Regions from separate parts of the Aminobacter sp. MET-1 genome, predicted to be linked through region 2. Evidence: predicted binding sites of a transcription regulator. Region 2 holds the regulator's gene; each other region holds the start of a gene.

The links. The regulator PhoB, encoded in region 2, activates phosphate uptake and scavenging genes when phosphate is short. The targets are predictions, from matches to a motif close to TGTCATNNANCTGTCAT.
Positions count from the first base shown of each region.
Region 1: a site for PhoB is predicted at 4,527-4,543, ahead of phnN (phosphonate metabolism protein/1,5-bisphosphokinase (PRPP-forming) PhnN). Genes of this name have one in related genera too.
Region 3: a site for PhoB is predicted at 5,264-5,280, ahead of NDO48_RS12930 (DUF1045 domain-containing protein). Genes of this name have one in related genera too.
Region 4: a site for PhoB is predicted at 4,794-4,810, ahead of NDO48_RS23525 (putative 2-aminoethylphosphonate ABC transporter substrate-binding protein). Genes of this name have one in related genera too.

Region 1 covers NZ_JAMSHL010000017.1:35,745-43,257, forward strand. The annotation lists gene NDO48_RS21330 (di-heme oxidoredictase family protein) at 1-1,556, shown strand, start outside; gene NDO48_RS21335 (imelysin family protein) at 1,556-2,632, shown strand; gene NDO48_RS21340 (DUF1513 domain-containing protein) at 2,691-3,785, shown strand; gene phnN (phosphonate metabolism protein/1,5-bisphosphokinase (PRPP-forming) PhnN) at 3,823-4,452, opposite strand; gene NDO48_RS21350 (peptide chain release factor 3) at 4,630-6,213, opposite strand; gene NDO48_RS21355 (hypothetical protein) at 6,274-7,191, opposite strand; gene NDO48_RS21360 (DNA alkylation repair protein) at 7,322-7,513, opposite strand, start outside.
Region 2 covers NZ_JAMSHL010000001.1:271,893-279,405, reverse strand. The annotation lists gene xylF (D-xylose ABC transporter substrate-binding protein) at 1-512, opposite strand, end outside; gene NDO48_RS01405 (ROK family protein) at 757-2,010, shown strand; gene NDO48_RS30530 (GCG_CRPN prefix-to-repeats domain-containing protein) at 2,155-2,457, shown strand; gene phoB (phosphate regulon transcriptional regulator PhoB) at 2,533-3,222, opposite strand; gene phoU (phosphate signaling complex protein PhoU) at 3,320-4,021, opposite strand; gene pstB (phosphate ABC transporter ATP-binding protein PstB) at 4,060-4,881, opposite strand; gene pstA (phosphate ABC transporter permease PstA) at 4,905-6,221, opposite strand; gene pstC (phosphate ABC transporter permease subunit PstC) at 6,218-7,513, opposite strand, start outside.
Region 3 covers NZ_JAMSHL010000007.1:223,593-231,105, reverse strand. The annotation lists gene NDO48_RS12960 (winged helix-turn-helix transcriptional regulator) at 1-302, shown strand, start outside; gene NDO48_RS12955 (GFA family protein) at 377-721, opposite strand; gene phnC (phosphonate ABC transporter ATP-binding protein) at 959-1,801, shown strand; gene phnD (phosphonate ABC transporter substrate-binding protein) at 1,893-2,804, shown strand; gene phnE (phosphonate ABC transporter, permease protein PhnE) at 2,884-3,831, shown strand; gene phnE (phosphonate ABC transporter, permease protein PhnE) at 3,834-5,219, shown strand; gene NDO48_RS12930 (DUF1045 domain-containing protein) at 5,409-6,116, shown strand; gene NDO48_RS12925 (alpha-D-ribose 1-methylphosphonate 5-triphosphate diphosphatase) at 6,118-7,254, shown strand; gene NDO48_RS12920 (helix-turn-helix domain-containing protein) at 7,317-7,513, opposite strand, start outside.
Region 4 covers NZ_JAMSHL010000021.1:25,424-32,936, forward strand. The annotation lists gene maiA (maleylacetoacetate isomerase) at 1-125, shown strand, start outside; gene NDO48_RS23515 (putative 2-aminoethylphosphonate ABC transporter permease subunit) at 342-2,354, opposite strand; gene NDO48_RS23520 (putative 2-aminoethylphosphonate ABC transporter ATP-binding protein) at 2,356-3,513, opposite strand; gene NDO48_RS23525 (putative 2-aminoethylphosphonate ABC transporter substrate-binding protein) at 3,588-4,610, opposite strand; gene NDO48_RS23530 (DMT family transporter) at 4,876-5,715, opposite strand; partial or broken gene NDO48_RS23535 (aldehyde dehydrogenase family protein) at 5,876-6,160, opposite strand; gene NDO48_RS23540 (ABC transporter permease) at 6,315-7,118, opposite strand; gene NDO48_RS23545 (ABC transporter permease) at 7,112-7,513, opposite strand, start outside.

The sequences.
Region 1 (7,513 bases), on a different contig from region 2:
CCACGACACACGACAAGCGAAGTGCTCCGGCACTTCGCAATTTCGTTGCCGGCCTGCTGCTTCTCGGCGCTGCCGTTCCCTCGGTCGCCGGCGAGCCGGTTCCGGATGGGCTCGCCACCGAACGCCAAGATCTCAAGCCTGTCGACAAGGCACGCGTCGACAAGATCGTCAGGCCGACCACCGATTTTTCGAAGCCCGAGCAGTTCGAGCTGATGCAGGGCGGTGCCGGCACCTCCAAGAAAAGCGCCAACCGAGACGCCTTCTCACAATCCTCCGCCAACATCACTTTCGAGGAAGAAGGCGACTTCAAACTTGGCAACGGCTTCTTCACCAAACTTTGGGTGTCGTCGCCATCGTCGACACAGGCCTCTGACGGCCTCGGGCCGCTGTTCAATGCGCGCGCCTGCCAGAGCTGCCACCTCAAGGACGGCCGCGGCCATCCGCCGGAAGGCAATGCCGACGCCACCTCGATGTTCCTGCGCCTCGCACGCGTGGCGGAAACCGACGAGGAAAAGGCAGCCGTCGCCGACCGGCGCGTCCTGAATTTCCCCGACCCGGTCTATGGCAGCCAGTTCCAGGACCTCGCCGTGCCCGGTCTGAAGGGCGAAGGCCGGATGGTGATTTCCTACCAGACCGTCCCGGTCGAACTCCCCGACGGCACCCATCTGACGCTGCGCTGGCCGAGCTATTCGGTCTCCGATCTTGGCTACGGTCCGATGGATCCGAGAACGACACTGTCGCCGCGGGTTACGCCGGCGATGATCGGCCTTGGCCTGGTCGAGCAGATCCATCCCGCCGACATCCTCGCCAATGCCGATCCGGACGACAAGAACGGCGACGGCATCTCCGGCAGGGCCTCGATCGTGCGCGACAAGAAGACAGGCGAACTGACGCTTGGGCGCTTCGGCTGGAAGGCGCAGACGCCGACGATCCGCCAGCAGTCGGCAGATGCCTTTGCCGGTGACATCGGCATCTCGACGCCTGAAGTGCCGCACCATTGGGGCGACTGCACCGAAGCCCAGGCCGACTGCCTCGCCATGCCCAACGGCGTACAAGAGCGGCTTGGACCGGTAGAGGCGCCCGATCCGATCATGGATCTCGTCACCTTCTATTCGCAGAACCTCGCCGTGCCCGCCCGCCGCGACATCGACAATCCGCTAGTGCTGCGTGGCAAGCAGATGTTCTACGAGGCTGGCTGCGCCTCGTGCCATATGCCGAAATTCGTCACCCGCCGCGACGCGCCCAACAAGGCGCAGGCCTTCCAGCTGATCTGGCCCTATTCCGACTTCCTGCTGCACGACATGGGCGAGGAGCTGGCCGACGGCCAGCAGGTCGGCGATGCCACGGGGCGCGAATGGCGCACGCCGCCGCTCTGGGGCATAGGCCTGACCCAGACGGTCAACGGCCACACCTTCTTCCTGCATGACGGCCGCGCCCGCAACCTCACCGAAGCCATTCTGTGGCACGGCGGCGAGGGACAGGCGGCACGCGACCGCTTCGCAGCGCTTCCCGCCGATGACCGCAACGCTTTGATCAAATTCCTGGAGTCGCTCTGATGGCCAGATCCGTCCTTGCAGCATCGCTTGCCCTCTTGGTCGCACTGCCCGCTGCCGCCCACGCCAACCAGGCATCGGACAAAGTGATCGCCGACGCCATCGACGGCTTCATCCGCCCCGCCTATGGCCGGCTCGTGGAGGTCACGGCAGCACTCGGAAAGAGCGTCGAGGCGCTTTGCGCCGCACCGTCGGCAGACAATCTTGCGGCGGCGCGTGCGGCCTTCTCCAAGACGACGGTGACCTGGTCGGAAATCGAGATCATCCGCTTCGGCCCGATCACCGAACACAACCGTCTCGAGCGCATGCTGTTCTGGCCGGACCGCAAGGGCACCGGTCTGAAACAGGTGCAGGCCGCCCTGTCCGACAAGGACGAAACAGCAACCGACGCCGCCAAGCTCGGCGACAAGAGCGTGGCGATGCAAGGCCTCGGCGCGCTCGAATTCGTGCTGTTCGGCACCGGTGCCGACGAGCTTGCCGGCACATCGGCCGCCTATCGCTGCGCCTATGGCAAGGCTATCGCCGGCAACATCGGCACGATCGCCACCGACGTCGATGCAGCCTGGCGTGACGACAAAGGTTTTGCCAGCCAGTGGCAGCATCCCGGGCCGCAGAACCCGCTCTACCGCACTGCCTCGGAAGCGGCGACCGCGCTGCTCGAGGTCTATGTCAACGGACTGGAGCTTGTCCGCGATGTGCGCGTTGGTGGTTTCCTTGGCAAGGAGGCTTCCGCCGACAAGCCGAAACAGGCGCTCTACTGGCGCTCGGAAGGTACGACCGCCTCGCTCGGCGGCAACCTCGCAGGCATGAAGGCGCTGTTCGACGCCTCGCATTTCGGTTCGCTTCTGCCTGACGATTCCCAGTGGATCGCCCAGTCGATCGATTTCGAGTTCGCCAATGGCCAGAACGCGGTAGCGGGCATCACCGGCCCTATCGACGCAGCGCTGGCGGATGCCGACAAGCGCGCCAAGCTCACCTATTTCGGCGTCGTCACATCGAGCCTGTCGGAGCTGTTCGGCACCCGTCTGTCGAGCGCGCTCGGGCTGACCGCCGGCTTCTCGTCGCTGGACGGCGACTGAGAGCATGATCCCGAAAAGTGGACGCCGGTTTTCGGACAAGATCATGCTCAAACAAGAACTGCGCACGCCACTCTTCGACCGCCGCGACTTCCTCAAGGCCGCAGGCACGACCTTCCTGATGTCGCTCGCGCCTGCGAAACGCGCGCTGGCGCTCGAAACCGACGCTATGTTCGCCACCGCTTACCAAGCGCGCACCGGCGAGTATGGCGTCGCGGTGATGTCCGAGGCGGGCAAGATCCTGCACAGCGTCGCTTTGCCCGAGCGCGGACATGACGTGACCTTCGATCCCATCTCGCGCAAGTCGGTGGTCTTTGCCCGCCAGCCCGGCACCTTCATGCTGGTCTTCGACCACACCGGCAGGGACCAACCGCTGACCATTCCGAGCATCGCCGGCCGCCATTATTACGGCCATGGCGTGTTCTCGCCCGACGGGGCGCTGCTCTATGTGACCGAGAACGATTTCGACAACGCGGCCGGCATGGTCGGCGTCTATGACGCCCGCGACGGCTTCCGCCGCACCGGCGAATTCCCGACCCATGGCGTCGGCCCGCACGAACTGATCCTGCTCGGCGACGGCAGGACACTTGCCATCTGCAATGGCGGCATCGAGACCCACCCGGATTTTGGTCGCGCCAAACTCAACATCCCGACCATGAAGCCGTCCTTCGTGCTGGTCGACCGCGTATCCGGCGACCTCCTCGAAAAGCACGAATTGCCCGAGAAGCTGCACCAGCTGTCGATCCGGCACATGGACATCGACGCCGAGGGCACCGTCTGGTTCGGCTGCCAGCACGAGGGTCCGGCGAGCGAAAGGCCACTTCTGGTCGGCCGTGCCAGGCGCGGCGAGGAACTTTCCATGCTGGAGATGCCAGACGACATCCTCGGCGGCTTCCGCAACTATATCGGCTCAGTGGCGGCAAACCGCGACGCCGGGCTGGTTGCCGTCTCGTCGCCGGAAGGCAACGCATGGGCGATGATCGAGGCGAAGACCGGCAAGGTGATGGCCAAGAACGATCTGGTCGAGGTCTGCGGGCTTGCGCCCGACCGCGACGGCTTTCTAGCTACAACCGGCGGCGGCCTCATCGTCGCCCCCGACGGCGAGCAGGCAGAGCGTCCAGACTATGTCTGGGACAACCACATGCTGCGCATCTGACTTGCAATAAACGTAAGCAATACCTTACGCAATCAAGTCAGACGAGCCCGGAGACATCCGAATAGGCGACGGCCTTGCGCAGCACGGCGAGGAACTTCTCGCCGGCGATCTCGGGTGAGCCGGAATTGTCGATCTGCACATGGCCCGGGCCGCTGAGGTCGTGCGCCACGGTGCGGGCAAGGCGCGCCAGCACCTCGCCCCGCGATTCCCGTCCGCGTGCGGCGAGCCGCGTCGCGAGAATGTCGGGCGATGCCGATATCTCGACCACAGCGACATTGGCGTAACGGTCGCGCAGCGCCGGAATGATGCCGCGCGAGGTGTTGGCAACGACGACATGGCCGTTGGAAATGGCTTCGTCGACGGCAGCCGGGATGCCGTAGCGCAGGCCGTGCGCCTCCCACGACAGCGCAAAGGCGCCGGCGGCTTCAGCCTCGACGAAGGCAGCGTCTTCAAGCGTGTCATGATCTTCGGTGGCGCCGTCGCTGTTGCGCGTGATGACGCGGCGGGCGAACTCGACATGGTCGTCATCGGTCAGGCGGTCGCGCACATAGGCAATCAGCGTGTCCTTGCCGGCGCCGCTCGGCCCGACCACGGCGACAAACACGCCGTTGCGCACAGGAGAGCCCACCCGGGTCAATTCACGCTCGATCAATGCTGAAACCATCATGCGACGTCATTTCCTCCAAATAGCAGAGCCCCCGCCCTGCCGGCCAGCGCCGGCTAGGGAGTTAAGCGATTTGCATGACGGAATGACGAAAGCCTTGCGACGGAACGGCAACAGGGTGCCGCCGGCCCGCGCGTCGACCCGAAATCAGCTCTATCCCGGAAGGCGCGGGAGCATGGACTACGTGCGGACCTGATAGTCCTTGATCGCGGCGAAACGAATCATCTTCCAGCGCTCGGCCTCGTAGTTGAGCGAGAACTCGTGCTGGGCGAGATAGACCGGATCGTTGTCGAGATCGCGGGCGATGTCGCCGCGATGGCTTTCAACGAAGCGCTGCAGGTCGGCCTTGTCGTCGGCGCTGATCCAGCGGCAAACGGAGAAGCGCGACATCTCGAAGTCGACGGGCAGTGTGTACTCGACGTTGAGACGCTCCTTGAGCACATCGATCTGCAGCGCGCCGACGACGCCGACGATGGCCGGCGAGCCATCTTCGGGCTGGAACAGCTGCACCACGCCTTCCTCGGCCATCTGCTGCAGCGCTTCCTTGAGCTTCTTGGCCTTCATCGCGTCGCCTAGACGGACGCGGCGCAGGATTTCGGGCGCGAAGTTGGGCACGCCTCGGAACAGGATGTCCTCGCCCTCGGTCAGCGTGTCGCCGATGCGCAGCGTGCCGTGGTTGGGGATGCCGACGACGTCGCCGGCATAGGCTTCGTCGGCGGTGATGCGCGAGCGGGCGAAGAAGAACTGCGGCGCCGACAGACTCATCTGCTTGCCGGTGCGCACCAGCTTGGCCTTCATGCCGCGCTTGAGCTCGCCCGAGCAGACGCGGACAAAGGCGATACGGTCGCGGTGATTGGGATCCATGTTGGCCTGGATCTTGAAGACGAACGACGTCATCTTCTCTTCCGTCGCCTCGACCTTGCGAGTGTCGGCTTCCTGGGCGCGCGGCGCCGGACCGAAATCGCCCAGAGCCTCGATCAGGTCGCGGACGCCGAAATTCCTGAGCGCCGAGCCGAAATAGACAGGCGTCAGATGGCCTTCGCGGAAGGCCTGGAGGTCGAACGGCCGGCAGGCCTCGCGCGCCAGCTCCAGCTCCTCGATGAAGGCTGGGCGGTCGTTGTCGGGCAGAAGGCCGGCGGCGCGGTTGGAATCCGGGCCATGCACCGGCGTCCGCTCCTTCTCATCGTCGCCGTGGCGCACGGCGTTCTCGGCGAGGTGGTAGGTGCCGGAGAAGGTCTTGCCCTGGCCGATCGGCCAGGTGATCGGAGCGGTGTCGAGCGCCAGCTTCTCTTCGATCTCGTCGAGGATCTCGAAGGTGTTGCGGGCCTCGCGGTCCATCTTGTTGACGAAGGTAATGATCGGGATGTCGCGCAGGCGGCAGACCTCGAACAGCTTCAGCGTGCGTGGCTCGATACCCTTGGCGGCGTCGATGACCATGACCGCGCTGTCGACAGCCGACAGCGTGCGATAGGTGTCGTCGGCGAAGTCCTCGTGGCCGGGCGTGTCGAGCAGGTTGAAGACGTTGTCGCCATATTCGAAGGTCATCACCGAGGTGACGACCGAGATGCCGCGCTCACGCTCGATCTTCATCCAGTCCGAGCGCGTCTGGATCTTGTCCTTCTTGGCCTTGACCTCGCCGGCGAGCTGGATCGCGCCGCCGAACAGCAGCAGCTTTTCGGTCAGCGTCGTCTTGCCGGCGTCAGGGTGCGCGATGATCGCGAAAGTACGGCGGCGCGCCACCGCCTTTTCGATGTCTTCAGCCATTTTCAGGAATCCATGTGATGCGCCGGCTTCTAGCAGCCGATGCCGCGCCTGTCCACGACGCTACAGCGTGGCCAGCAACTCGCCATAGGTCGGCGCCAACGCCCTGAGCGCTTTGGCAGCCCTGATGTCGTCGCCGACGACAAGCGAATGCTGCAGCGAGCCGATCAACCGCGCCTGCATGGCCGCCACGCTCGCCGCGTCCTTGTGGCCGATGCGTTCCAGGCAGGTGGCGGCATCGTTGGCGCGGCGGGCGCCGACACGGACGGCGAAGTGGATCATGTGGCCGCGCAGGCCGTTGTCGCAACCCGGTTCGATCATGTCGGCCAGCCGCTCGGCTGCTGCTCCATTGCCAACGCTGCCCTCGGGCATGTCACCCGCATCTGACATGGACAGCCAGCGCCGCGCCGCCGGCAGCGACGCTTCGATCGTCTCGGCTTCGGTCAGCACGGCGAGCTGGCGGAAGCGGGTGCGCATGGTGAAGGCCGTGCCATAGGTCAGCGTCGCCGCCTTCCAGGCCGCCATGAAGTCGGCCACGGGCAGCTCGGCATAAGGATAGCCCTGAGGATCGTGCATCAGCACCCGCCCATCCTCGAGCGCCAGGACGACGACATAGTGGTCGGCCTCGATCGGGCCACGCATGCCGGGCTGGTGCCTCAGATGCCCCATCTCCACCGGACCGATCCACACCGGGCCGTCGGCCAGTGCTGCCCGCAGCCGGGCAAGCGCCTCGTCCTCATCGCCGCCGCTCGACACTTCGGTGGTCCAGCCAAGTGCCGCAAGCGCGTCGGCAAAGCCCTTCTCGGGATCCCAGCCATAAGGATCGAAGAAAGGCATCAAACCGCCGATCAGCTGCATGCCGAACGGGCTCGACGTGGCGAATTCGACGACCGCAGGAGACGGCGCCGCCGCGCCGAACATCATAGCGAAGGAGTTCGCATAGCAATAAGGGCCGGAGCCCACATAATTGAAGCCGGTCATTTCGCATCCTCGATGAAAATACACGCCAAGCGACTTCGCTCACGCGCTTCATCCATCGATGGCTGTTTTCAGCCGAATTCGCAAGCCTTTGAATTTATATATAAATTCGGCCTCCGACTTGAGACCCGGCTTATCCGCGCAGGTCAAAACCGCCCTCGGCGACCGTCTCGCCATTGACAATCAGCTCGACGCGATGGTGGCCGGGATAATGCTTGCGGGTGGTGAAGTCGCGGACTGCCTGGCTGATCTCCAGCTCCTTGCGGCCCGTCGGCGGCAGGGTGATCTCCTTCAGCTTGAACACCTTCTTCGAGGTGCCTCCGGC
Region 2 (7,513 bases):
ACTTCCATCTGGCCGGCGAACAGGAAGTCGGCGTTCGGATCGGCACCGCTGCCCTTGATGAAGACGTAGTTGCCTTCAGGCTTGGCGGCGAACACGCCCTTGGCCTGCAGGCGACCGACTTCCTTGTTGTCGAAGGTCAGGTAGAAGGCGTCCTTGTTCTCGATCAGGCGATCGTAGCCGACGACAGGGATACCCTCGGCGACCGCCTTGTCGACGGCCGGGCCGATGGCCGAAGCGTCCTGCGCCAGGATGATCAGGGCGTTGGCGCCCTGCGAGATCAGGCTTTCGACGTCGGTGAGCTGCTTGGCCGGCGACGACTGGGCATCAGCCGAGATGTACTTGTCGCCGGCGGCCTCGATGGCCGCCTTCATGGCAGCTTCGTCGGTCTTCCAGCGCTCTTCCTGGAAGTTCGACCACGAAACGCCGATAACCTTGTCCTTCGCCTCGGCGACTGCCGCAAGCGACATCGACATGGCGACACCCGCCAGAATGGCGGTTGTAAATTTCCTCATAGTTTCCTCCCTGCGCCCAACGGGCGCGCTTCTGCGGTAGCCCTTGGAGAAGCTCATTTTTTCGAGCCTCGAAAAAATAGTGACTCAGCCATTGTCGGCTGTCAACATGGTTTCACCATGCCTTGCTAATTTTTTCGAGCGCCGAAATAAATAAAGACAATTTGCGCCGGCTCTGGCAGGATAAGAATGCGCTGGCGACTGCCCCTTAAGAAAGGCAGCGTTCCACCGGGAGGAAGACGCACACATGTCGGTCGGCATACGTCACGACGATCTGAGACGGCGCAACCGCGCCATGGTTATATCGGCAGTCCGGCGAGCAAGCCAGCCCTCGCGCACCGAGATCGCGGCCGTCACCGGGCTCAGCCACTCGACCATCTCGACCATATCCTCCGACCTCATAGCCGAAGGCATCCTTGCCGAGGCCAAGGGTGGCGAACAGTCGCCGATGAAGCGCGGCCGGCCCCAGGTGGGCCTGGCGCTCGAAGCCGACGCCGCCTCGGTTGTTGCCGTCGTCCTGTCGCTCAACCACCTGTCGGCTTCGGTCATCGACTATGCCGGCAACCAGATCGTCGAGGAGACCCGACGGCTGGTCACCCAGCGACTGCCCGCCAAGGCGCTGGTCGACGAATGCGTCGCCATCGTGCGTCAGGTCATCGCGCGCAGCGGGCGCCCGCAAGCGTCAGTACTGCGCATCGCGCTGGCCATCCAGGGCACCACGGATGCCGGCGCCCGCAAGCTCCTGTGGTCGCCGATTACCCCACATGACGACATCCAGTTCGCCGACAGGCTCGAGCGCGAATTCGGTGTGACGGTGACCGTCGAAAACGACTGCAACATGATCGCCGAGGCCCTGCACTGGCGCGACCCGGCGCGCTATCGCGACGACTTTATCGCCATCCTGCTTTCCCACGGCATTGGCATGGGCCTGGTCATCAAGGGCGAGTTGTTCACCGGCACGCAATCGTCGGGCGCCGAGTTCGGCCATATGGTCCACCGCCCCGACGGAGCGTTGTGCCGCTGCGGCCGCCGCGGCTGCATCGAGGCCTATGCCGGCAATTATGCGATCTGGCGCAACGCCCGGCTCGGCGACGAAAACGCCGAGCCGCTGGCCGACCTCTCCGACGAGGACATCAAGGCGCTCGCCGACGCCGCGCGCGACCATGACGGCCCCGAGCGCGAGGCCTTCCGCAAGGCGGGCGAGGCAATCGGTTTCGGCCTCGGCTCGATGTTCGCGCTGTTCGACCCCGCCCCCCTCGCCTTCGTCGGTGTCGGCGCCACCGCCTTCGACATCATGGAGCCGTATGTGCGCTCGGCCATCGCCAAGACGGCCGGCGGCACGCACTCCAAGGCGATCTCTTTCGACACCGAGCCGAACGAGGTCCCCCTGATCCGCGAAGGCTGCACCATGCGCGCCCTGCTCTATGTCGACGAGGAAGTCTTTGCGGCGGGCTCGGTGCCGCGGCGGGCCGAGGCAGACATTCCGCTCAAGGACATTTGATTTCGGCCGTCGCAATTAAGACGATCGCCGCGACCATACTGCCGTGCTAGACGACAGTCCGCGACCGCCCTTGAAAGGCCCAGCCTGGCAAAGAGGCGGAACCAACCCTGGAACCGACGTGTCGTCCGTTTCGGAGACGTTGCGATGACCAGTCTGCTGCGTAACATCCTGGCCGGCGTAGGCCTTTTGTGTGCCTCATCGTTTTCAGCATCAGCCACCCCGAACCCCATGCCGCTTGTCGCGGGAGATTCGGCAATGGTCATTCCCATTGCCCAGGGCTGCGGGGCGGGAGGCTGGCGAGGGCCATATGGCGGATGCCGCTATGGGCGTGTCGTACACCGTGCACGTCACGCTTACGGGTGCCCTCCGGGCTATTGGCGCGGCCCATACGGCCATTGCCGCAATACGCCGTATCACGGGCGGTTGCCATATGGCGGATGGCGCTGACCGCCCGCTGCGCGAACGTCTGATCATGTTCGATAAGCCGGCGAGCCAAATTTAACTGTCTCGCCGGCCGGGCGCCTAATCCTCGCGGATGGCGTAGCCGGCACCGCGGATGGTGCGGATCACGTCGGGCATGCGGCCGTTGTTGACCGCCTTGCGCAGGCGCCCGACATGCACGTCCACGGTGCGTTCGTCGATATAGATCGTCTCGCCCCAGACATTGTCGAGCAACTGGCTGCGCGAGAACACGCGGCCCGGATGCCGCATCATGAACTCGAGCAGGCGGAACTCTGTCGGCCCGAGCTTGATCTCGCTCTTCTTGCGGTAGACCCGGTGCGACTCGCGGTCGAGCAGGATGTCGCCGACCTTGAGGATGGACGACAGCACCTCGGGCTTGGCCCTGCGCAGCAGAGCCTTCACCCGCGCCATGAACTCAGGCGTCGAGAACGGCTTCACCAGATAGTCGTCGGCACCGGTCGACAACCCGCGCACCCGGTCGCTTTCCTCGCCGCGTGCCGTCAGCATGATGATCGGCAGCCGCTCGGTCTCCGGGCGCATCCTCAGCCTGCGGCACAGCTCGATGCCGGACAATGCGGGCACCATCCAGTCGAGCACCAGCAGGTCGGGAACGTTTTCCTGCAGACGGATTTCGGCCTCGTCGCCACGGGTGACGACCTCGACCTGATAGCCTTCGGATTCGAGATTGTAGCGAAGCAGCACGCCCAGCGGCTCTTCGTCTTCAACGACCATGACCTTTGGAGCGATCATCGCCTGTACCTTGTCCTTGCGCACGGCCCGATCAGGACCATGCGCTGGTTTAACCTATGCAGCGCCCCCGCGCCAAACGCATGCGGTGCGGAAGTTCTCAGTTCGAAACCGTCGTGGTTTCGTCGACCTTGGGCCGATTGAGCGGAAGCTGCTCGCCGGTCACCACGAAATAGGCGTTCTCGGCGATATTGGTCACATGGTCGCCGATGCGTTCGAGGTTCTTGGCGCAGAACAGCAGATGGGTGCAGGCCGTGATGTTGCGCGGATCTTCCATCATGTAGGTCAGGAGTTCGCGGAACACGGCATTGTACTGGATGTCGATCTTCTGGTCGTCGATGCGCAGGCCTTTCAGGCCTTCCGGCTGACGCGCCACATAGAGGTCGACCACGCCACGCACCTGTCCCAGCACCAGCTGCGACATGGCATCGATCGAGTGCGCCAGGTTGCGCGGCGTCGGCATCTGGCCGACGGCGCCGACGCGCTTGGCTATGTTCTTGGCAAGATCGCCGATGCGCTCGAGATCGCCAGCCATGCGGATGGCGCCGACCACGGCGCGCAGATCCTGCGCCATCGGCTGGCGCTTGGCGATCAGCGTGATGGCTGCGTTGTCGAGCTCACGCTGCTTGGCGTCCATGATCGCGTCGTCGGCGATCACGTTCTGGGCCATCGCCTGGTCGGACGACAGCAATGCCCGGATGGCGCCCGCGACCATCGAACCGGCGAGATCGCCCATGTCGCGGATGAGCTGGTCGACATGCTTGAGTTCTTCGTCGAAGGACCGGACTGTATGATCGCCCATGATCGTTTCCTCGTCTGCTTACTGTACGCGACGATCACTCAGCCGAAGCGGCCGGTGATGTAGTCCTGCGTCCGCTTGTCGTCTGGATTGGTGAACATCTTGTCCGTCGGCCCCTCCTCAACGAGGTAGCCGAGGTGGAACATCGCCGTCCGCTGCGACACGCGCGCCGCCTGCTGCATCGAGTGGGTGACGATGACGATGGTGTAGTTCTCGCGCAATTCGTCGATCAGTTCCTCCACCTTGGCGGTGGCGATCGGATCGAGTGCCGAACATGGCTCGTCCATCAGGATGACCTCGGGCGAAACCGCAATGGCGCGGGCAATGCACAGGCGCTGCTGCTGGCCACCCGACAGACCGGTGCCCGGCTCGTGCAGGCGATCCTTCACCTCGTTCCAAAGCGCCGCCTTGTGCAAACTCTGCTCGACGATCTTGTCGAGATCGGCCTTCGACCTGGCGAGGCCATGGATGCGCGGGCCGTAGGCGACATTCTCGTAGATCGACTTCGGGAACGGGTTCGGCTTCTGGAACACCATGCCGACGCGGGCACGCAGTTCGACCACGTCGATCTTGGGATCGTAGATGTCCTCGCTGTCGAGCGTGATCTTGCCGCCGACGCGGGCTGCGTCGATCGTGTCGTTCATGCGGTTGAGGCAGCGCAGGAAGGTCGACTTGCCGCAGCCCGACGGGCCGATCAGCGCCGTCACCTGGTTCTGGCGGACGTCGAGGTCCACGCCGAAGAGCGCCTGCTTCTCGCCGTAGTGCACGGTCACCTTGTCGCCGCGCATCTTGATGATTTCGTTCGGTTTGTTCATCTCGGCTGTCACCGCGTCTTCGAGGGTTTTCTCGCTCATGATGTTCATAGCAGGGTGCTCCTTGTCCACGTCTACCAGCGACGCTCGAAACGGCGGCGCAGGACGATGGCGACGATGTTCATGGCCATGAGGAAGATCAAAAGGATGATGATGGCGCCCGACATGCGTTCGACAAAGGCGCGTTCGGCCTCGTTCGCCCACATGTAGATCTGAACCGGCAGCGCCGTCGCCGGATCGAAGGGGGTCTTCGGATAATCGGCAACGAAGGCGACCATGCCGATCAGCAGCAGCGGCGCCGTCTCGCCGAGCGCACGCGCCAGTCCGATGATCGTGCCGGTCAGGATGCCGGGAGCGGCAAGCGGCAGGATGTGCTGGAACACCATCTGCATCTTCGACGCGCCGAGGCCGAGCGCCGCCGCGCGGATCGACGGCGGCACTGCGGCAAGTGCCGCACGCGTCGCAATGATGATCGTCGGCAGTGTCATCAGCGTCAGCACCAGGCCGCCGACGAAGGAAGCCGAGCGTGGCAGGCCGAGGAAATTGACGAAGACAGCCAGGCCGAGCAGACCGAAGACGATCGACGGCACGGCCGCGAGGTTGTTGATGTTGACCTCGATCAGGTCGGTGAAGCGGCTCTTCTTGGCAAACTCTTCGAGGTAGATCGAGGCGGCGACGCCGATCGGCAGCGCCAGGAGCAGCACGATCACCATCATGTAGAACGAGCCGATGATGGCGACGCCCACGCCTGAGGTTTCGGGCCGGCTCGATGCGCCGAACGTGAACAGGCCGGTGTTGAAGTGCTCGCTCATGGCGCCTTCGGCCTTGAGCTTGTTCATCCACTCGACCTGCTGGTCCGACACCTTGCGGCGGCTTTCCGGCACGGTCAGGTCGATCTGGCCCTTGTAGGCGGAGTCGAGATTGGCGGCTGCCAGGATGTCCACGCTCTGCGTCGTGCCGATGATCGAGGGGTCGGCCATCACGATCGAGCGCAGCTGGACGCGCGATCCTTCTGACAGGAAGCCCTTGAGCTTGCGCACGGCGGCCTTGTCGCTCGGGTCGATGCCAAGCTTGGCGATCAGCGCGGTCTCGGCGAGCTTGGGATAGTTCGCCGTGATCAGCACGTTCGGATCGGTCGCCCGCTTGTTCTCGGGATCGATGATCTTGGGGTCGAATTCGACCTGTAGCGTCACCGTCGCCTGCCAGAAGGCAGTATAGCCCTTGGAGACGATCGAGGTCAGCATGATTGCCAGGAACACCAGGCCGACAGCGATCGCCAGCACGCCGTAGAGGCGGAAGCGGCGTTCGGCGGCATAGCGCTTCTTGAGGCCGATGTCGCGGCGCGCGGGCGCGGCGGACGTGGTCAGCGTGTCGAGCGAAATGTCGGTCATTCGTACTGCTCCCGGTACTTCCGGACGATGTAGAGCGCGACGATGTTCATCACCAAGGTCAGCGCGAAGAGTGTGATGCCGAGCGCGAAGGCCACCAGCGTCTGCGGCGTATTGAACTCAAGGTCGCCGGTCAGCTGGTTGACGATCTTGACCGTGATGGTGGTCATCGCCTCGAAGGGATTGAGCGTCAGGTTCGCCGCCACGCCCGCCGCCAGCACCACGATCATCGTTTCGCCGATGGCGCGCGAGGCGGTGAGCAGGATGGCGCCGACGATGCCCGGCAGCGCGGCTGGGAGGATGACGCGCTTGATCGTTTCCGAGCGCGTGGCGCCGAGGCCGAGCGAGCCGTCGCGCATGGCGCGGGGCACGGCGGTGATGATGTCGTCGGAGAGCGACGAGACGACAGGGATGAGCATCACGCCCATCACCAGGCCGGCGGTCAGGATCGACTGCGCCTGGATGAAGGGGGTGCCGCCGGCAAGGGCAGCCGAGATGTCACGCAGGAAGGGTCCGAGCGTGACGAGCGCGAAGATACCGTAGACGATGGTCGGGATGCCGGCGAGCAGCTCAAGCGCCGGCTTGACCACCGCGCGTACCTTAGGGGCGGCGTATTCGGACATGTAGACCGCCGACATCAGACCGATCGGCACGGCGACGAGCAGCGCGACAAGAGCGATATAGAGCGTGCCGGCGAGAAGCGGGATCAGGCCGAACTGGCCCTCTGCACCACCGGAGCCCGCTGCAGCAAAGCGCGGATCCCAGACGGTGCCGAAGAAGAAGTTGGTAAGCGGCACCTTCTCGAAGAAGGCGATGGTCTGGAACAGCATCGACAAGACGATGCCGATGGTCGTGAGGATCGCGAGCGTGGAGGCGCCGAGCAGGGCCCACAGCATGATCTTCTCGACATTGTTGCGGGCACGGGCACGCGGGCTGATGCGGCTGAGACCGTAGACCGAGCCGACCGCGGCGAGCCCGATCGAGATGATGGCGGCGATCCAGTTCATCCGGTCGGAGATGCGATTGGCATCCGCTGCGATCGGGATCATGTAGTCCTGGGTGTCAGGCGCCAGCGCCACGCCCTTCTCTGCGAGCTTGGGCTGGAGTTCGGCGAAGCTCGAAGGCAGCGCGCCAAGCGTCTGCGCGTCCAGCCGGCGCATGCCGTTGGCCAGGCTCTTGACCAGGCCGGCAGCGAGGTCCTCATGTGCCACCGTGCCATCGGCGACATCGGCGGGCAGCAAGGCGTGGATGTACCTGTTGAGATAGGCGTTGGCGCCCACGTCCCAGCAGACCAG
Region 3 (7,513 bases), on a different contig from region 2:
CCGCGATGCAGGCCATCGGCGGAAAGTGGAAAATCGCGTTGTTGTGGGAACTGCACCTGCGGCCCCACCGCTTTGCCGAACTGCGCCGGCAGTTGCCGGGCGTCAGCGAGAAGATGCTGGCGCAGCAACTGCGCCAGATGGAGGCCGACGGGCTCATCAGCCGGCACGCCTATGACGAGGTGCCGCCACGCGTCGAATATTCGATCACGCCGCTGGGCCTGAGCCTGAACGATGCCGTGACGGCGATGTCGACATGGGGAAAGCAGCACGAGAGCTGGAAGGACCAGCGACAGGCAGCCTGACAAAGGCGCCGATCATAGCAGGCCGGCGACCAGCCTGCTCCCGGTTGCAAGAGGGTTCCGCTGCGCCGAAGCGTTCAGCGGCTGCGGCCGTCGAACGGAATGCGCTTCAAGCTCGCAAGATCGATCTCTTCAATGCAGCGCACATTGATCGCCGCGGTCTTTTCGCCGCTTGGGCTGACGCCCATGCCGAAAGGCGCGCAGCCGCAGTTCGAGCAAAACATGTGGTCGATCACGTGCTTGTTGAACTTGTAGGTCGCAAGCCGCTCCGGGGGCGTGGTGACGGTCAGTTTCTCGCGCGGCACGAACCACAGAAGATAGCCCTTGCGACTGCAATGCGAGCAATTGCATTCGATGGCGCTTGCCGGTTCGCCCTCCACCTCGAACGACACATTTCCGCAGTGACAGCTTCCCTTGGCCATCTGATGACCTCCCCCTGATGGATTGCAGGCACACGTTACAGGCGCGACCACGCCGAAACAATTGCACCCCGCCAAAGCCCCTCTCGAGGCGAATGCCGCACTTTCCTGCCGTTTGGGCCGCTTCAGCCTGTGCTTCGTAACAAAACTGACATGGTCCCGACATTTCAGCTTCATCTCACGGGTCTAGGCCGATCTGAGACAAGGGCGAAAAAGCCCTGACGGGACAGGGAAGCCACGATGCTCGAAATCCGCAACGTCACGCGCCGCTTCGGCAAGAATGTCGCCGTGAACGGTGTCAACCTTCAGATCAAGCCGGGCCAGATGGTCGGCATCATCGGCCGCTCCGGTGCCGGCAAGTCGACGCTGCTCAAGACCATCAACCGCCTGATCGACCCGAGCGAGGGTTCGATCTCCTTCGACGGCACCGAAGTGTCGTCGCTGCGCGGCGCCCAGCTGCGCCGATGGCAGCGCGACTGCGCCATGATCTTCCAGCAGTTCAACCTGGTGCCGCGCCTCGACGTGCTTACCAACGTGCTGCTCGGCCGCCTCAACCATCGCTCGACCGGGCTCAACCTGCTCGGCATCTTTTCCCGCGAGGAGCGCATCCGGGCCATCGCCGCACTCGAGCGCCTCGACATCGCCCGCACCGCACTCCAGCCGGCGGGCACGCTGTCGGGCGGCCAGCAGCAGCGTGTCGCCATCGCCCGCGCTCTGATGCAGGAACCCAAGCTGATCCTCGCCGACGAGCCGATCGCCTCGCTCGACCCGCTCAACGCCAAGGTAGTGATGGACGCGTTGCAGGACATCAACCTGCGCGAAGGCATCACCGTCATCACCAACCTGCACACGCTCGACACCGCCCGCACCTACTGCAACCGCATCATCGGCATGCAGGGCGGCACGGTGGTCTTCGACGGCGCGCCTGAAGACCTCACCATCGAGGCCGTTCGCCTCGTCTACGGCGCCGATGCCGACGGCGCCGAGATTTCCGAAGCCATCACCTCGACCAGCATCCGCCCTGTCAAGGTCAGGGTTCCCGCATCCGCCGCCCCTCTCGAACCGGCATACGCCCCGGTCTGAGGCCATCAGCGGTCGTCTTGCCCGCGTCAAGGGCCGGCAATCAGCAACCGAAATGACCCAGCAAGGTGCTGGGCCAATCTGGAGACATGTCATGTTCAAGAAAGCACTTCTGGGCGCCGTTTCGCTCGCAGTCCTGGCAATCGGCTCGGCTCATGCCGCCGAACTCAAGGACTTCCGCATCGGCCTGATCGGTGGCGAGAACGAAGCCGACCGCCTGCGCAACTTCCAGTGCCTCGTCGACCAGCTCCCCAAGGCCATCGGCGTCGAGAAGGTGTCGCTGTTCCCGGCCGCCGACTATGACGGCACCATCCAGGGCCTTCTCGGCGGCACTCTCGACTACGCCGAGCTCGGCGCTTCGGGCTATGCCAAGATCTACCTGCAGAACAAGGACGCGGTCGAGCCGATCCTGACCACCGTCCAGACCGACGGCGCCACCGGCTACTACTCCATCATGGTCGCCAAGAAGGACTCGGGCATCACCAAGCTCGAAGACCTCAAGGGCAAGAAGCTCGGCTTCGCCGATCCGGACTCGACCTCGGGTTACCTGATCCCCGTCACCTCGCTGCCCAAGGACCTCGGCGGCGTCGCCGTGAAGGACTACTTCGCCGAGACCGGCTTCGGCGGCGGCCATGAGAACCTCGTCCTCGAAGTGCTCAAGGGCACCTTCGATGCCGGCACGACCTTCGGCTCGGGCGTCGGCGAATTCAAGGATGGCTACACCTCGGGCAACCTGAAGAAGATGGTCGACAAGGGCATCCTCGACATGGACGACCTGGTCGAAGTCTGGAAGTCACCGCTGATCCCGAACGGCCCGATCGTCGTTCGCACCTCGCTCGACGCCGACGTCAAGACCAAGTTCAAGGACTACATGATGAAGCTGCCGCAGACCGATCCGGCCTGCTTCTCGGCCATTCAGGGCGGCGACTTCAAGGGCTTCACCGAAGTCACCCCCGAGTTCTACCAGCCCGTGATCGACGCCCGCAAGGCGCAGATCGGCAGCTAAGCCACAAGGCAACACGGACGCGCCGCGAGGTCTCGCGGCGCGTCCCTTTTTATCCGGAATCGGACGGAACCCCATGACAATGCCACTCACGGAAGCCGGCCTCGCGGTCGAGCGCCACTGGCGCGAGCTCGCCAGCCGTCGCCGCCTGCACACCATCGGCGGCCTCATCCTGCTGTTCCTCGCCCTTTCCGGCTCGCTGTGGTTTGCGAACGAGTCCAATGCCGGCAAATTCCTCGACCGGCTGCCGCATCTGTTCGATTTCGTCGACCAGTTGATCCCGCGCGACGGCTTCGAAGTCTGGCGCGCCATGTTCGACCTGCCCTCGCCCTATGCCGACGGCAGCCTGAAGTTCGATTACCCCGATGGCCGGATGTACCTGTTCGGCTCGTTCTACCTGCCCGAATACGTCTACAAGATGCTGGAGACGATCAACATCGCGCTGGTCTCGACGCTGATCGGCTTCGCTTTCGGCTTCCTGCTCTGCTTCCTGGCCGCGTCCAACCTCGTCACCCAGCGCTGGCTGCGTTTCTTCGTCCGCCGCTTCCTCGAAATCCTCCGCGCATTTCCCGAGATCGTCATTGCCGGCTTCTTCCTGGCGGTGCTTTCGATGGGCGCGATCCCGGCGATCATCGCAGTGTCCCTGCACACCATCGGCGCGTTGGGAAAGCTGTTCTTCGAAGTGGTCGAGAACGCCGACATGAAGGCTGATGAAGGTTTGCGCGCCGTCGGCGGCAACTGGCCCGAGCGCGTCTGGTTCGGCATCGTGCCGCAGGTGATGCCCAACTTCCTCAGCTATGGCCTGCTGCGCCTCGAGATCAACGTCCGCGCCTCGACCATCATCGGCGCTGTCGGCGGCGGCGGCATCGGCGAGGCGCTGCGCCTGTCGATCAGCCGCAACCACGAAGCCAAGACCATCGCCATCATCATCCTCCTGTTCTGCACCATCGTTGCGGTCGACCAGTTCTCGGCCTGGCTGCGCAAGAAGCTGGTCGGCGAACAGGCCTTCGCCTTCGGTCGCGGAGAATAATCATGACCACCCTTTCCATGACCGAAATGCAGGCAATCGCCGACCGTCATCCCGGCGTCTTCTCGGGTTCCTGGCGCAAGAGCTTGATCGGCTGGGCCGTGGGCGCGGGCATCGTCGCCTATCTCGTCTTCGCCTGGTGGTTTTTCGCCGTCGGCGCGGTGCTTGCCGGCGGCAACTGGGGCATCGCCGGCACTTATCTGGCCGACTGGGTCAGCTACGAGGTGCGGCCGCAGGTCACCTTCCGTCCTGATCGCCTCGACGTCAGCTATCCGCGCTTCTCGTCCTACCGCGCCGACCGCCACCCCGACTGGCTCGACATCACCCAACCTGCCAGCGCCACCGTGACAGGCAACAAGGCGCCTGCCGACCGCGTCGTTGCCCATATCGGCTCCGGCACGGCAATCGACATCGCGCCTGAGCGTATCGTGGTCAGCCATGGCGGCGAAACGCTCGACGTGGCCGTGGTGCCGCTTCAGAGCATCACCGTCACCGGCACCCTGCCCTCATGGGCCGTCCAGAAGACGCCGGGCGCAAAGATCGTCGCCGATTTCGGCTTTACCGGCAGCGTCCAGATCGACGCCGACGACGTCAAGATCCGCCACCGCTTCCTCGGCTGGGAAAACTTCTTCTTCGACGCCAACTCGCCCTTCTGGGGCAAGTCGACGGGTGAAGTCTGGTCGCTGGTCATGTCGAATGACCGCATCGATCCCAAGATGTCGAACGCCGCGCTCGCCTGGGACAACATAGTCAACAACTCGGAATGGCAGCATGGCGATGTCTGGCTGAAGCTTGCCCAGACCATCGTCATGGCCTTCGTCGGCACGCTGTTTGCAAGCCTGCTCGCCTTCCCCCTCGCCTTCATGGCGGCCCGCAACATCACCCGCAACAGCCTCGTCAATCAGGTGACCAAGCGCTTCTTCGACTTCCTGCGCTCGGTCGACATGCTGATCTGGGCGCTGTTTTTCACCCGCGCCTTCGGCCCCGGCCCCATCGCCGGCATCTCGGCCATCTTCGTCACCGATACCGGTACCTTCGGCAAGCTCTACTCCGAGGCGCTGGAAAACATCGACGACAAGCAGCGCGAAGGCATGCGCTCGGTCGGCGCCTCGCCCGCCTCGGTCCAGCGCTATGGCGTGGTGCCCCAGGTGCTGCCGGTGCTGGTCAGCCAGTCGCTCTATTTCTGGGAATCGAACACGCGCTCGGCCACCATCATTGGCGCCGTCGGCGCCGGCGGCATCGGCCTCAAGCTGTGGGAGGCCATGCGCACCAACTCCGACTGGGAGAACGTCGCCTACATGGTGCTGCTGATTCTGGTGGTCGTGTTCATCTTCGACAATATTTCCACCGCATTGCGCCAGCGGCTGATCGGCACCAAGGCCAGCCACTGAACATCTGTGGCCGGCCTTTGCAAAACTGCGAAAGTCGGCCACTACTTCGTCAAACTGTCACGCAAATCATCTATCGGGCTGTCGTCGAGAGCATGATCCCGAAAAATGGGGACGGTTTTCGCATCAGATCATGCTCCAACAATAAGGTTCAGCCCATTTCGAGCGAAATGGGCAGGAGGAAATCGCGCCATGCGCTACGCCATCTATTTCACGCCCGAGCATGACGATCCGCTGTGCCGTATCGCAGCTGGCTGGCTCGGACGCGATGCGTTTGGAGGCGCGGCGATTCCCGCAAAGGCGCATGGCGAATTGTCGGCCGCCGAGGTTGCGTTCCACACCGCCGCCGCGCGCCGCTACGGCTTCCACGCCACGCTGAAGGCGCCGTTCCGGCTTGCCGACGGCGTCAGCGAAAAGGCGCTGGTCGATGCGGTCGACGCCTTTTCCGCCGGCACCGAACCCTTCGACATTCCGCGCCTGAAGCTCACCCAGATCGACGGCTTCTTCGCCCTCGTCCCGGAAGAGCAGTTGCCCGAACTGAACGATTTCGCAGCGGAAGTGGTAAAAGCCTTCGAACCGCACCGCGCGCCGCTGTCCGACGCCGAGCTTGCCCGCCGCAACCCCGATGCGTTGACGCCCCAGGAATGCCGTTATCTCAGCCAGTGGGGCTATCCATACGTCTTCGACGCCTTCCGTTTTCACATGACCATGACCGGCCGCGTCGCCGCCGAAGAGGCTCCACGCGTCCGTGCCGCCATCGAACAATGCCTGGGCAACGTGCTCGACAAGCCGGTGCCCGTCGCCGGGCTCGCCATCTTCGTCGAGCCGACCGCCGGCGCCCCCTTCGAGGTGCTGAGCTACCACGCCCTGGGCAAGCAAGCCGAGAGAAAGACCGCCTGAGATGACCGACCTTGTACTGAAAAACGCCCGCATCGTGCTCGCCGACGAGGTGATCGACGGCTCCATCGTCGTCCGCGACGGCAAGATCGCCGAAATCTCGACCGGCCCAAGCGCCATCGGCGAGGACATGGGCGGCGATTTCGTCATCCCGGGCCTTGTCGAGCTGCACACCGATCACCTCGAAGGCCATTACGCGCCGCGCCCGCGCGTGCGCTGGAATCCGATCGCCTCGGTGCTCGCCCATGACGCCCAGGTGGCGACCGCCGGCATCACCACTGTCTTCGACGCGCTGCGCGTCGGCATGGACGAGGATGCGGAGATGGGAGCGGCCGACATGCGCAAGCTGGCCGACGCCATCGAAGACAGCGTGCGCGCCGATCGCGTCCGCGCCGACCACTTCATCCACCTGCGCTGCGAAGTCTCCGCTGCCGACTGCCTCGCCGGCTTCGCCCATTTCGACGGCGACGACCGCGTCAGGCTCGCCTCGCTGATGGACCATGCACCGGGCCAGCGCCAGTTCGTCGATCTCGAGACCTACGCCTACTACTACCAGCGCAAGCTGAAGCTCAACGACGTCGAATTCCAGGCGTTCTGCGACAAGCGCATGGGTGATTCGGCCCGCAATTCGTCACCCAACCGCAATGCCATCTCGGCAGCCTGCCATGCGCGCGGCATCGTTCTGGCGAGCCATGACGACGCCACCTCCGCCCATGTCGACGAGGCGATCGCGCAGGGTATCCGCGTCGCCGAGTTCCCGACCACGCTCGAGGCAGCCAATGCTTCGAAGGGCGCCGGCCTCGGCGTGCTGATGGGCGCGCCCAACGTCATGCGCGGCGCCTCGCATTCGGGCAACGTCTCGGCCCGCACGCTCGCCGAGCAGGGCCTGCTCGACATCCTGTCGTCGGATTACATCCCCTTCAGCCTGATCCAGTCGGCCTTCTTCCTCGGCGAAGTCGTCGAGGGCATCTCGCTGCCGCAGGCGGTCGCCATGGTGTCCAAGAATCCGGCCGATGCGGTGGGCCTCACCGACCGCGGCGTGATCGAGGCCGGCCGCCGCGCCGACCTGGTGCGCGTCCGCGTCGACGAGCATGTGCCTGTGGTCCGCACCGTCTGGCGCGAAGGCCGCCGCGTCGCCTGATTTTCAGCTGCCGTTCAACGAACAAGACGCAGTGCATCCGCCCGGATGCGCTGCGTTTTCGCCTACGAGCCCAGCGCTTCGACGTCGTTGAGGCCGATCAGCGTCTTTTCCATGTCGGGCTCCTCGCCCGAGCAGATGCACAGCATCTCGGCATCGCCCTCGCCCACCGACAGATAGGCATGGCCCATGGTCGAGTCGATGTAGACACTCTCGCCTTCCTTGAGCCGGAGCGGCGCATACTGGTCGGTGTGGAGCTCGA
Region 4 (7,513 bases), on a different contig from region 2:
AGGTCTACAACGCCCGGCGCTGGAACGTCGACATTTCGGGCCTGAGGCGGGTGCTGGAGATATCGGCGCGATGCGAGGCGCTCGAGGCGTTTGCAAAGGCGCATCCGGATAGGGTCAAGGGCTGAGGGCGGCTGGTTGCGAGACTACCCCCACCCCTAATCCCTCCCCATCAGCGAGAGGGGGATTTTGGGACCGTGCCGCGCTCAGTCTCCCAAAAACAGATTGAAGCCATCCAGAAAGGGCAGTTCGCTGCCGAGTTGTTTGCGCATCCAGTATGGCGCAGACCGGATTCCCTCCCCTTTGTGGGGAGGGGCTAGAGGTGGGGTGTTGTCGAGCTGCAGCTACCTCGCCCGCCAGGCCTGCGTTCGCTTGATCAGTACCTTTGACAGGAACAGGTGGATCAGTCGGGCTGCGATGTTGGTGTAGAAGATCATCATCGCCATGGCTGCGGCCGGGGCCACGTCACCGGCGTCGTCCATGTTGAGCACCGCCACCGAGGCCAGCATCGTGTCTTTCGAATAGAGGAACACCACCGCCGACACCGTCGTCATGGCGTTGACGAACAGGTAGATCGAGATGTCGAGGATGGCAGGCAGGCAGACCGGCACGGTGACGCGAGCAAACAGCTTGTAGAAGGGCTGCTTGAGCGAGGCCGCAACCGGCTCGAACTCCTGGTCGATCTGCTTGAGTGCTGTCAGAGCGGTCAGGTGCCCCACCGTGTAGAAGTGGGTGATCGTGCACACGACCAGGATGGTCATGGTGCCGTAGAGCGCGTGCAGCGGGTTGGCGGGGTCGTTGAAGAAGAAGATGTAGGCAAGGCCCAGCACCATGCCCGGCACGGCCATTGGCAGCATGGCTAGGAACTGGAACGCCGTGCGGCCGCTGCTGAATCCGTCGGTTTTTTCGACCATGTAGGCGCCGACGAAGATGATGACCGTGCCGATGATTGCCGTCAGCGCCGCCAACCGGATCGAGTTGTAATAGGAACCCCAGCCGCCGCCGTCCATGCGATCGAAGGCGAAGTGCTTGAAGCCGAGGCTGAGATCGTAGGGCCAGAGCTTGACCAGTGCGGCGAACTGGCTGGTGGCCATGATGCCGAGGATGAAGACGGCGATCAGCGAGCACCAGGCGAGACACAGCGCGTCGAAGCCACTGTTAGCCTTGGGTTGATAGGGCACCGAACGCGCCGACAGCAGCGCCACCTGCTTCTTCGTCACCATGCGGTCGACGATGAAGGCGGCGATTGCCGGCACGAGCAGGATGACCGAGACGACCGCACCCATCTCGAAATTCTGCTGGCCGATGACCTGCTTGTAGATGTCGACGGCCAGCACATTGTATTGGCCGCCGATGACCTTGGGCAGGCCGAAATCGGTGATGACGAGGGTGAAGACGACGAAGGCTGCCGAGATCAGGCCGTAGCGCGCGCCGGGAATGGTGACCGTCCAGAAGGTGCGCCAACGGCTGGCGCGTAGCGACGCGGCGGCCTCGTAATGGCGCTGGTCGGAGATGGCCAAAGCCGTCGAGATGATGATCATCGCATGCGGGAAGGCAAAGAAGATCGAGCCGACGACGATGCCGAGCGGGCCGTAGATCGAGGCCCCCATCAACAGGTCCTTGAGCATGCCCTGATTGCCGAACAGATAGATCAGCGCGATGCCGGGCAAGAGCGACGGCACCAGGATAGGCACCATGGCGACGAGCTTAAACGCATCCTTGAAGCGCATGCAGCTGCGGTTCAGCGCATAGGCGAAGCCGAAAGCAAGGCCAACGGTGATGATCGTGCTGACGAGCGCGATGAAGACCGAGTTTTCGATCGAGCGGAACAGCGTCGGCGTCGAGAAGTAGGCGGCATAGTTTTCGAGCCCCAGCGCCCGCGACGGTCGCAGCATCACGCGGCGGAAATCGTTGGAGGTGAGCTCCTGCCATTCCGTGCCGGACTGCGGCTTGAGGCCGACCAGATAGGTTGCATCCGATGTGGTGCCGCGGATCTTGTACTTCACCGGGCTGCGGAAGCTGAAGTCGGGAAAGAAGCTCGTCGCCTGCAAGCGCCCGTCCGAGTTGGTGGCGAGCTTGGCCAGTGGCACCGCGTTGAGCTTCTCATTCAGCGCAGCAGCCGTGATGGGTTCGCCCCAATTGCCGTCCTTGTCGCTGACCTGGAACTCGAACCTGGCGAGGTCGAAGCTGTAGGTCGAGAATGACTTCGACAGCATGATGGCGAGCGGGGCTGCCAGCGCAACCACCAGATAGAGCGCGATCACGACCATCAGGCCGCGCTTGATCAGCTGGTCGCTGTCGAGCCTCAGCTTGAGCGTGCGGCCGACCGGCAGGGCGGTGTCGATTGCCATCGCCATGTCAGGCGCCCCTGGGATAGATCAGCAGCCGCTCGGCCGGCAGCTCGACGGTCAGCACCCCACCCTGCGCCAGCGACAGGCGCCGCGCGGCGTTGATGGAGAAGTCGGCGATCAGCGTTTCGTTGCCGAGCGCATGACCGTGCAGCCGCGTGCGCCAGAACGAACCCAGGAACTCCATCTCGCTGATGGTGACGTCGATCGCGTTGGCGGCGGCACCGTTGGCGAGAGAGCCGGCGGCATGGGGAATGACGTCCTCGGGCCGGATCGCCGCGATGACGGGCGCGCCGTCGTCGAAGCCGTTCTGCGCGCAGCTGAAAGTGGCAGCGCCGAAGCCGACGGCGCCCCTGGCTGCCTTGGCCTCGAATTTGTTGGCCTCGCCGATGAAGTCGGCGACGAACAGCGTCGCCGGATGGCGATAGATTTCGGTCGGAGTGCCGATCTGCTCGATGACGCCGTGGTTCATCACCACGATGCGGTCGGCCATCGACAGCGCCTCTTCCTGGTCGTGAGTAACCATGACGGTGGTGACGCCGAGCTTGCGCTGCAGCTCCTTGATCTCATGGCGCAGATGCGTGCGCACCTTGGCGTCGAGCGCCGACAGCGGCTCGTCGAGCAAAAGCAGGCCGGGCGAAATGGCAATGGCGCGGGCAAGCGCGATGCGCTGCTGCTGACCGCCGGAAAGCTGGGCCGGGTATTTATTGCCCTGGTGGGGAAGGCCGACAAGCTTGAGCAGTTCGGCCACCCGCTGTTCGATCTCGGCACGCGGGCGCTTGGTGTTTTCGAGACCGAAGGCGATATTCTTGGCGATCGTCAGGTTGGGGAACAGCGCATAGGACTGGAAGACGATGCCATAGTCGCGCTGCGACGGCGGCAGGGTGGAGACGTCGCGTCCGCCCTGATGGATCGAGCCGCGCGTCTGCAGGTCCAGGCCGGCGATGGCACGCAAAAGAGTTGTCTTGCCGCAGCCCGACGGGCCAAGGAAGCAGATGAACTCGCCCTCGCTGATGTCGAGCGAAATGTCCTTCAGCGCATGGAATTCGCCGAAGGCTTTCCAGACGTTTGCGATCTTGAGATAGGCTGGCTGCTTCAGGCTGGCGGCGGTCATGGCGCTCACTTCAGTCGGAATTCGCGGCTGCCCGGCGAGGGTTTCGTGTCTCATCGTAACCATCCGGCTTGGGGGCAAGGATACGGGCGCGGCACAAGGCGGCGCCCGTCTGTCGAGGTGGCGAAAGATCAGCTCTTCGGCTCGGACTTCGAGTCGTAGCGCTTGGTCCATTCCTCAAGGATGGCGTTGCGGTGGTTGGCCGCCCATTCGAAGTCGTTCTTGATCATCCTGGCTTCGATGTCGGCGGGCAGGTGCGGCACCGGCTTGGCGACACCGGGCATGGCGACAACCGCATAGCCGACATTGTACATCTCGTTGGCCTTCTTGGAGACCGACCAGTCGAGCAGCGTCTTTGCGGCTTCTTCCTTGGACGTGCCGGCGACGATCGCGGACGCTTCCATGTCCCAGCCGATGCCTTCCTCGGGGATGATGATGTCGATGGGCGCGCCTTCGGCCTTCGACTTGGCGGCGCGGAACTCGAAGGAGATGCCGATCACCGTCTCGCCGGCGGCCGCCATCTTGCAGGGCTTGGAGCCGGAATGGGTGTAGGCGGCGACGTTCTGGTGCAGGCCGTCCATATAGGCCCAGCCATCCTTCTCGCCGAACAGCTGCAGCCAGCTCGACACGTCGAGATATCCGGTGCCCGACGACGCCGGGTTCGGCATCACCACATGGCCCTTGTATTCAGGCTTGGCGAGGTCCTTCCAGCTTTTCGGCGCGGTCAGGCCGAGCTTCTGGCCTTCGACGGTGTTGAAGCAGATCGAGGCGGCCCAGGCATCCATGCCGACCCAGCTCGGCGGGCTGTCGCTGTCGACGAAATTGGGCTTCAGCTGGTCGGCGCCCTTGGGCGCATAGGCCTCCAGCATGCCCTCGGACTTGAGAACCAGAAGCGAGGTCGCGGCAAGACCCCAGACCACGTCGGCCTGCGGATTGTCCTTCTCGGCGAGCAGCTTGGCGGTGATGACGCCGGTGGAGTCGCGGATGAAGTTCAGCTTGATGTCGGGGTGGTCCTGGTTGAACGTCTCGGCATAACGCTTGAGGTCTTCAGCCTCGATCGCCGTGTAGACCGTAAGCTCCGTCTCCGCCCAGGCCGCCGATGACATTAGCATCGTAGCGAGGGCGGCAAGCGCGAAGGATTTCTTCTGGTTCATTGAAATGAGCTCCCATTTGAATCGCTTAGGCACGTTCTGATTGGGAGAGGTCTTGCCGGGTCGCGTGTTGCGCTTGTACCCGTTTGTGCCTCGTCCATGGTCGATAGTGGGAACGAGGGGTCAATAAGTAAAATCTATTCTTTTTATGATCTGGTAGGCTGAGCTTATGCGATGCACAGGGTTGCGACAGGCATGTGACAAGGCTGCCGCTTGTTTGTGCAGCAGCGCAAAATCCACGACAAAGATGAGATAGCAGATCTGGAACTCAGCCGGAGAAGGCGAGCGCGATGACCCCGCAGGCGACGATGACAGCCGAGACGATTCGGGCTCGCCAGGGTCTTTCGCCGAAAATGAACAGGCCGATGAGGGCGGCGATGATGACGCTCGATTCACGCACGGCGGAGACCGCGCCCAGAGGCGCGATGGTCTTGGCGTAGATGACGAGACCATAGGCCGAGACGGCACCCAGGCCGCCGATGAGGCCGAGCCCGACCGTGCGCAGATCGATGGTGTGGGTCTTCCCGCGCCGGCGGAACAGCACGAACAGCGTCACCGGGAATTCGAGCAGGAACAACCAACCCATATAGCCGAACGGGCTGTCGGAGAGGCGCACGCCGATGCCGTCGATAACCGAATAGGAAGCGATCAGCACGCCGTTGAGCGCGGCGGCACCGACTGCCCTTGGATCGGCATGCGCCGCACCGCGCTGGAAGGCAAGGAAGGCGATGCCGAAAGTGATCGCACCGAGCCCGGCCCAGCCGAGCGGCGGCAGTGTTTCGCCGATCATCACATAGGCGCCGAAGGCCACCAGCGCCGGAGCCAGTCCACGCGCGATGGGATAGACCTGGCTAAGATCGCCCAGCCGGTAGGATTGGAACAGGAAGACGTAATAGCCGTAGTGAATGACGGTCGACAGGAAGATGTAGATCCAACTCGCATGCGATGGCGGCGTGGCGAAGAATACCAGCACAAGCCCAAGCGTGGCATGGGTGGCGGACACCGCCGCCAGGACGACGGCGCGGTCAGTTGCCGCCTTGACGACCGCATTCCAGCTCGCATGCAGGAAGGCTGCCACCAGCACGATGGTAAGGGCGAAGCCGGACATGGTTCAGGCTTTCGGCGACGTCAGGGGAAGCGGCGGGATGGGCAGCGTTCCGGTCGAATGCGACCGGGCAATAGGCAACAGCATTTCCCCTCCAAGCAAATGAGGGAGCGCATGCGCTCCCTCATCCACACTCATCTGATTTGCCGGCTCAAGACAAGGCTCAGGCCCGCAGCAAAGAGAAGGTCTTGACGTTGGTGAAGCTTTTCATCGCTTCGATGACACCTTCCTTGTAGCCATTGCCCGAGTCCTTGATCCCGCCAAATGGCGACATCTCGATGCGATATCCCGGGACTTCTCAGATATTCACCGTGCCGACCTGCAGGTCGGCGATGCATGTCTGCATGCGGCGGAAATCGTTGGTGCAGACAGCTGAGGAGAGGCCGAAGGCGGTGGAGTTGGACGGCGAGATCAGCTCGTCGTCATTGTCCGGGGCGCGCATGATCGGGCCATCGCGAGATCGGGTGCCTTGGCGAGGTCGTCGTCGGACAGGTGGATGGGGATGATCAGCGGATCATTGCCGCCGAGGTCCAGCACATGGCGCTTCTAGCCGGCGGTGCGGGTGTGCTGGCGGCGTCGATAAGCGGCGGGCGACCCGTGCCCTACCGCAGTTTGCGATCCCTGGCTCGCGCTGCCAGCAGCACGAACGACACAGCCAATATCGAGGCCAGGAAGATCGAGCCCGACAGGGCATAGATCGTCGGCGAGGCGCCTGAGTTCATCTTGCCGAACATCGCCAATGGCAGCGTGTTCTGCCGCCCGACCAGATAGAAGGCCCGGCCGAATTCGTTCAGCGACAGGAGGAATGAAAAGATGAAGGCGGCCACCAGGCCCGGCTTGATCAGTGGCAATGTCACGTCGACCAACTGGCGCCACCAGGAGGCGCCGAGGTCGGACGCGGCAAGCAGGTAAGAACGCCTGACGGCTGCCATACTTGTGAGGATGACGGTGAAGGCGAATGGCAGCGCCCATAACAGGTGGCTCGCCGCAACCGTGCCCCAGAACGGCTTCAGTCCGATGCGTCCGAATATGACTGAAAGCGACAGGCCCTGGATGATCCCTGGAACGAACATCGGCAACAGCACGAACATGAACCAGCGCGAGCGCCATTTGCCGAGGTCCATGTAGGCAAGGGCCGACAACAGCGCGAGACCGGTTGCCACCAGCGCGGTGATGGTCGCGACCAGGAGGGATTCCTGCAATGCACTGATGAGGGTGCGTTCCTTGGCGAGCGCGAAATACCAGGTCAGGCTGATGTCGGACAGCGGCGGCAGGGCGGGCTGCAGCGCCGGATTGAACGACACCGCCACCAGATAGAGCGGCGGCAGATAGATGATCGCCAGCCCTATCGCTGTCATCAGCCAGATGGCCGCCTTCAGCGGGCGGCTTTCGAAACCGGCTACCATGTGAACCCCTCGAACAGGCTGGTCAGCTTGAACAGTCGGTTGCCGATGAAAATCAGTCCGAACAGGATGATCAGCACCAGGGTCGAGATCGCGAAGGCCAGCGGGAAGTTCACAACCCGCATGACGTCGTTGATCATCACCGAGATCATCGATGCGGCAGCGCCGCCGAGCATCTGCACTTCCGTGGCCGACCCTGCCGCCATGACGAAGACGAAGAGGAATCCGGCAAATATGCCGGCTTGGGTGAGTGGCAGCAGGACAGAGCGGAAGGTTCGCCAGAAGCCGGCGCCGAGATCCTGGCTGGCGGCGAGCAGCGATGGCTCGACGCGTTGCATCGACAGGATCAGCGGAAAGATGACGAATGGCAGGTATGAGGCGACGAGGCCGACATTGAC